Regions from separate parts of the Methylocystis sp. H4A genome, predicted to be linked through region 1. Evidence: riboswitches for the same ligand, from Rfam matches in the RefSeq annotation. Region 1 holds a riboswitch; each other region holds the start of a gene.
What was found. Region 1 has a riboswitch for cobalamin ahead of IYW40_RS11025 (TonB-dependent receptor). Riboswitches for the same ligand answer to the same signal wherever they lie in the genome.

Region 2: linked by a shared signal. The riboswitch ahead of IYW40_RS08405 (TonB-dependent receptor) and the one ahead of IYW40_RS11025 (TonB-dependent receptor) in region 1 are both predicted to bind cobalamin.
Region 3: linked by a shared signal. The riboswitch ahead of IYW40_RS18025 (CbtB domain-containing protein) and the one ahead of IYW40_RS11025 (TonB-dependent receptor) in region 1 are both predicted to bind cobalamin.

The regions. Positions count from the first base shown of each region.
Region 1 covers NZ_JADNQY010000024.1:140,544-142,741, reverse strand. The annotation lists gene IYW40_RS11030 (M20/M25/M40 family metallo-hydrolase) at 1-612, shown strand, start outside; cobalamin riboswitch at 671-875, shown strand; gene IYW40_RS11025 (TonB-dependent receptor) at 986-2,198, shown strand, end outside.
Region 2 covers NZ_JADNQY010000022.1:95,909-98,106, forward strand. The annotation lists gene IYW40_RS08400 (M20/M25/M40 family metallo-hydrolase) at 1-551, shown strand, start outside; cobalamin riboswitch at 610-814, shown strand; gene IYW40_RS08405 (TonB-dependent receptor) at 925-2,198, shown strand, end outside.
Region 3 covers NZ_JADNQY010000028.1:286,429-288,626, forward strand. The annotation lists gene IYW40_RS18020 (CbtA family protein) at 1-635, opposite strand, end outside; gene IYW40_RS18025 (CbtB domain-containing protein) at 648-830, opposite strand; cobalamin riboswitch at 882-1,078, opposite strand; gene cobO (cob(I)yrinic acid a,c-diamide adenosyltransferase) at 1,127-1,759, shown strand; gene IYW40_RS18035 (sterol desaturase family protein) at 1,943-2,198, shown strand, end outside.

The DNA of each region.
Region 1 (2,198 bases):
GAGATTCCCGAAGACATCGCCGAGCAATGGCGCGCGATCGACTTCGATGAGGCCAAATGGCTTTCGGAAATCGGCCTCACGCGCGTTGGCGGCGAAACGGGCCGCGGAATTATCGAGCAGATCTGGGCGCGCCCGACCTGCGACGTGAATGGAATCATCGGCGGCTACACCGGCGCAGGATCGAAGACGGTGCTGCCCGCGCAGGCGTCGGCGAAATTCTCATTCCGCCTCGTCGGCAAGCAGGACGCCAAAACGATCCTGGAAAGCTTCCGCAGTTTCGTGCGCGAGCGTCTGCCGACGGACGCCAAGGCCGAATTCATTTCACATGGCGCGTCGAACGCTTTGCAACTTCCCTTCGGCTCGGAGGCGCTCAATCGCGCGCGCCGCGCGCTTGCCGAAGAATGGGAGAAGGAAGCGGTGCTCGCGGGTTGCGGCGGCTCGATCCCGATCGTCGGCGCCTTCAAGCGCGACCTCAATATGGATTCGCTGATGATCGGCTTCGCGCATGACGACGACCGCATCCATTCGCCCAACGAGAAATATTCCTACACATCGTTTCACAAGGGAACGCGCTCCTGGGCGCGTGTGCTTGCGGCGCTGGCGGCGGCGTGATCGCAGTGAGAGGAGCAATCTTCTACGGCCACGCTCTTGACTCGTGATGCGATCGGCATTCTATTTTGCAGCAGACGGTTCCTAACGGGATCAAAATGGGAATGCGGTGAGCGCGCTGCTTCGTGCGCAATTCCGCGGCTGCCCCCGCAACTGTAAGCGGCGAGCCGACGACCACTAAGCCACTGGAGCCATAAGGCTCTGGGAAGGCGGTCCGAGGCGACAACCCGCGAGCCAGGAGACCTGCCGTCGCTTCGTGGTCACGCGCGAAAGCGTCGGGCGGGGTGCACCGATGCGGCCGATGCCTCTCGCCTTGTCGGCGTGTGGGCAAAGACCTTCGCAGTGACGGCCCACGTCTCGCTGCGAGTCTACGCGCATGCATATCCACATTCAGAGCCCCGCCTTGCGCGGCGCATTTCTGCTGTCCTTATCGCTCTCCACTTCCGTCGCTTTCGCCCAGCACTCCTTGCCGGTCATCGAGGTCGGCCCTTTAAGCCCGGCGCAGCCGGGTTCACCCGGCGCCGACGTCGAAGACCAAACCGTCGTCACGCCGACGCGCGTTGAGCAGCCGGCATCGAGCACTGGCGCTTCGGTCAGCGTCATTCATGCGCGTGACATTCAAAAGCGCGGATCGCTCGGCTTCAACGACGTTCTGCGGGGCGTTCCGGGACTTGACGTCTATTCGAATGGCGGGCCCGGCGCGCAGACCTCCGTCGCTTTGCGGGGCTCGACGCCAGGTCAGACGTTGGTGCTGATCGACGGCATCCGCATTGGCGATCCGACGAGCACGGACGGTTCGGTCGACTTCGGTCGGCTGCTTCCGACCGACATCGAGCGGATCGAAGTGCTGCGCGGTCCGCAATCGGCGCTTTACGGCTCGGACGCGATGGGCGGCGTGATCAATATCATCACGCGTCGCGGAAAGGGCGCGCCGCAAGGCTGGCTCATGTCGGAAGGCGGCGCCTATGGGACGTCGTCCTCGCGCGCGTCGATCTCCGGCGCCGACGGGCAGGGCTCCTACGCGCTGTCGATCTCCGGCCTGCATGCCGATGGCTTTCCGCGCTACGGCTATCGTCAGCAGCGCCCCATCGTGATCGGCGATCAGACGACGCCGCTGCCGCCGCTGCCCGCCAATGATCCGACGAACAATGTCGGCGTCACCGGGCGCATCGGCTATGAATTCACCGAAGATGCGCGGATCGAGGCGGGCCTTGCCGGCTACGACAGCGCCATTCGCTACGACAATCCCTACGCCTTCAGTCCTTTTAGCGTTTTCGATTCTTTCAATCATCAGCATGCGACATTCATGCAGGGCTATGTGCGGCTCGGCGCCGATATGTTCGACAAGAGTCTACGCAACCGGCTGACGCTCTACGCCAACCGCGGCAATCGCGACGCCTGGATGACGGAAGCCTGTTTCGACATGCAGAGCTTCCTGTCGCAAAACTGCCGCTTTGGCTATCTCGGCGGGCGCAGGGGCGTCGAATATCAAAGCGATATCGCGCTTGGCGCCTTTGGTCTCGCGACGCTTGGCTCGCGCGTCGAAACCGAGACGGCGCAGAATTCGCGCGAAGCCTGGATCGTCGATG
Region 2 (2,198 bases), on a different contig from region 1:
TTTCGGAAATCGGCCTCACGCGCGTTGGCGGCGAAACGGGCCGCGGAATTATCGAGCAGATCTGGGCGCGCCCGACCTGCGACGTGAATGGAATCATCGGCGGCTACACCGGCGCAGGATCGAAGACGGTGCTGCCCGCGCAGGCGTCGGCGAAATTCTCATTCCGCCTCGTCGGCAAGCAGGACGCCAAAACGATCCTGGAAAGCTTCCGCAGTTTCGTGCGCGAGCGTCTGCCGACGGACGCCAAGGCCGAATTCATTTCACATGGCGCGTCGAACGCTTTGCAACTTCCCTTCGGCTCGGAGGCGCTCAATCGCGCGCGCCGCGCGCTTGCCGAAGAATGGGAGAAGGAAGCGGTGCTCGCGGGTTGCGGCGGCTCGATCCCGATCGTCGGCGCCTTCAAGCGCGACCTCAATATGGATTCGCTGATGATCGGCTTCGCGCATGACGACGACCGCATCCATTCGCCCAACGAGAAATATTCCTACACATCGTTTCACAAGGGAACGCGCTCCTGGGCGCGTGTGCTTGCGGCGCTGGCGGCGGCGTGATCGCAGTGAGAGGAGCAATCTTCTACGGCCACGCTCTTGACTCGTGATGCGATCGGCATTCTATTTTGCAGCAGACGGTTCCTAACGGGATCAAAATGGGAATGCGGTGAGCGCGCTGCTTCGTGCGCAATTCCGCGGCTGCCCCCGCAACTGTAAGCGGCGAGCCGACGACCACTAAGCCACTGGAGCCATAAGGCTCTGGGAAGGCGGTCCGAGGCGACAACCCGCGAGCCAGGAGACCTGCCGTCGCTTCGTGGTCACGCGCGAAAGCGTCGGGCGGGGTGCACCGATGCGGCCGATGCCTCTCGCCTTGTCGGCGTGTGGGCAAAGACCTTCGCAGTGACGGCCCACGTCTCGCTGCGAGTCTACGCGCATGCATATCCACATTCAGAGCCCCGCCTTGCGCGGCGCATTTCTGCTGTCCTTATCGCTCTCCACTTCCGTCGCTTTCGCCCAGCACTCCTTGCCGGTCATCGAGGTCGGCCCTTTAAGCCCGGCGCAGCCGGGTTCACCCGGCGCCGACGTCGAAGACCAAACCGTCGTCACGCCGACGCGCGTTGAGCAGCCGGCATCGAGCACTGGCGCTTCGGTCAGCGTCATTCATGCGCGTGACATTCAAAAGCGCGGATCGCTCGGCTTCAACGACGTTCTGCGGGGCGTTCCGGGACTTGACGTCTATTCGAATGGCGGGCCCGGCGCGCAGACCTCCGTCGCTTTGCGGGGCTCGACGCCAGGTCAGACGTTGGTGCTGATCGACGGCATCCGCATTGGCGATCCGACGAGCACGGACGGTTCGGTCGACTTCGGTCGGCTGCTTCCGACCGACATCGAGCGGATCGAAGTGCTGCGCGGTCCGCAATCGGCGCTTTACGGCTCGGACGCGATGGGCGGCGTGATCAATATCATCACGCGTCGCGGAAAGGGCGCGCCGCAAGGCTGGCTCATGTCGGAAGGCGGCGCCTATGGGACGTCGTCCTCGCGCGCGTCGATCTCCGGCGCCGACGGGCAGGGCTCCTACGCGCTGTCGATCTCCGGCCTGCATGCCGATGGCTTTCCGCGCTACGGCTATCGTCAGCAGCGCCCCATCGTGATCGGCGATCAGACGACGCCGCTGCCGCCGCTGCCCGCCAATGATCCGACGAACAATGTCGGCGTCACCGGGCGCATCGGCTATGAATTCACCGAAGATGCGCGGATCGAGGCGGGCCTTGCCGGCTACGACAGCGCCATTCGCTACGACAATCCCTACGCCTTCAGTCCTTTTAGCGTTTTCGATTCTTTCAATCATCAGCATGCGACATTCATGCAGGGCTATGTGCGGCTCGGCGCCGATATGTTCGACAAGAGTCTACGCAACCGGCTGACGCTCTACGCCAACCGCGGCAATCGCGACGCCTGGATGACGGAAGCCTGTTTCGACATGCAGAGCTTCCTGTCGCAAAACTGCCGCTTTGGCTATCTCGGCGGGCGCAGGGGCGTCGAATATCAAAGCGATATCGCGCTTGGCGCCTTTGGTCTCGCGACGCTTGGCTCGCGCGTCGAAACCGAGACGGCGCAGAATTCGCGCGAAGCCTGGATCGTCGATGATTACGCGCCGACGCACGCCGTCCAGACGACATGGTCGGGCTATGCGCAGCATCAATTCAC
Region 3 (2,198 bases), on a different contig from region 1:
AGTCGCCAGACGAGACCGGCGAGCGCGCCGGCGAGCGCCCAGCTGATCGCCTGAACGGCGAGCGAGGCGGCCGCGAAGCGCGCGGCGAGCTCCGCCGGCGCCGTGCTCTCGGGCGTCGCGGGCTGCGGCGCGAAGAAATGCGGCGCGACGATCAGCGCGACGGCGACGATCTTTGCCGCCGTCGAGTCAAGCCGCAACAGGGCAAACAGTCCGGCGCCGGTGGACAGCGCGGTCGCGAGCCACCAGATTTGACGCGCGGCGAGTTCGGTTTCCGCCATGCCGGGAAGCTGCGGCGCGAGGCCCAGACTCGTCGCGAGCCCCGTCGCGGCGAAGGCGCAGGCGCCCCACAGCGCGGCGCGGCGCGGCGCGATGGCGTCGCCAGAGAGAAGCATCGCGGCGAGCAATATGAGCGCGTAGCCGATCGAGACAGCGATCGTCGCGAGGCTGGTCGTCGCTGTGCGGCTCAGGCCGGAAAGCGCTGCGCCCGCGTCGCCGCCGTCATGCGCATGCTGCGCCGCCTCATAGACCTCGGCGGCGAGGATGAGCGGCGTCGTGGTGAAGTGCTGCAGGGCTGCGACCGCAAGCCCGGCGACAAGGCCGGCGATAAGGCCGGTCGTCAAAACGCGCGCGATCAAGCGCGTTGCGGCCTAGTGACAGGGGAAGGAGAGCGCGTGGCGCGTGTCATGCGCCGCGTCATGCACGCTTTCTGGATAGGCGAAGCCCGCAAGCCAAACAAGGCCAAAGCCGAGAGTGAGCGCAACGACGGCGGCCTTCAGCGCGTCGAGTCTCGAAGCGGCGAAGGCGGTGGAATTAACGGATTTGACGTTCATATCGGTCTCCCTGCCGCCCCACCGGCGGCGATGCGATGCGCGCGGCGATCCGAAAACGATCGCCCTGACGGCAGGTCTCCTGGCTCCCGGGTCGTCGGACCGCGCCGCCTTCCCAAGCATCACGCTCAGTGGCAGATGGCGCGGACCTTGCCGGCTACAGTTGCGGGGGCAGCCGCGGAAAAAGGCGTAATGCCCGCGCCGCGTTCCCTTTTCACTTCTTGCGAAGGACCGTCTCGACTAGTCATATGCGCGGCTTAGGCTTCCGTCAAACGGGCAGAGGAGCGCTTGTGACCGAGATGAATGTAGACGACGAGGCGCGCCGCCATCGTCTCAAGATGGAGAAGCGCAAGGCCGTCCAGGACGCCGAGGTCGCCGGCAAGACGGTCGCCCGCAAAGGCTTGCTGATGGTCCACACCGGCGCCGGCAAGGGTAAGTCGACGGCGGCCTTCGGGCTGGCGCTTCGCGCGCTCGGCCATGGCTGGAAGATTGGCGTCGTTCAGTTCGGCAAGGGCCAGTGGCGCACCGGCGAGCGCAATATGCTCGAAAAGCTTGGCCAAGAGTTCGGTCAAGAATTCGGTCAAGTCGCCTGGCATACGCTCGGCGAGGGCTTCACCTGGGAGACCCAGGACCGCGCGCGCGACGCGGCGGCGGCGCGGCGCGCCTGGGAGAAGGCGCGCGAACTGATGGACGACCCTCACATTCGCCTACTGGTGCTCGACGAATTGAACATTTCGCTGCGCTATGAGCATTTGCCGCTGGAGGAGGTGCTGGGCGCGCTCGCCGCGCGTCGCGACGATCTCAACGTCGTCGTGACCGGACGCAACGCCAAGCCGGAGCTCATCGCCGCAGCCGATCTCGTGACCGAGATGACTCTCGTCAAGCACCATTTCGGCGCCGGCGTCAAAGCGCAGGAGGGAATCGAATTCTAATCTGGAGCCTATGCTCTGAAGGCCGCCGGCATATCGCTCTTGGCAGCGGCTCGCGTAGAGAATACGCTTTGCGGGCAGGCAGTTCCGTGACGGACAGGGACGCGCGCCAGCGACGCGAGCAGGCATCCCGAGGCGCGTCAGTCCTAGGCTGAACTCTCAACATCATCTGGACCCGAAAGCTCGATGGACGTTTACGGCGCGCTCCGCTTTTCCGCTGCGAGGATCTCCAACGAACTGTTTTCGGCGGGATCGATTTTTTCGGTCTATTCCCTGGCGACGACGTTTCTCATCGCCGTTGTCGCGCTGGCCTATCAGCGCAAGATGCGCCGGGGGCGCGTCAACCCGCGGGCCATGGCGCGGGCGATCTTCGACAAGCGACTTCTGCTATCCAAATCGTTTGCCGCGGACGTCAAGCTCTTCATCCTGAGCGTCGTTCTCA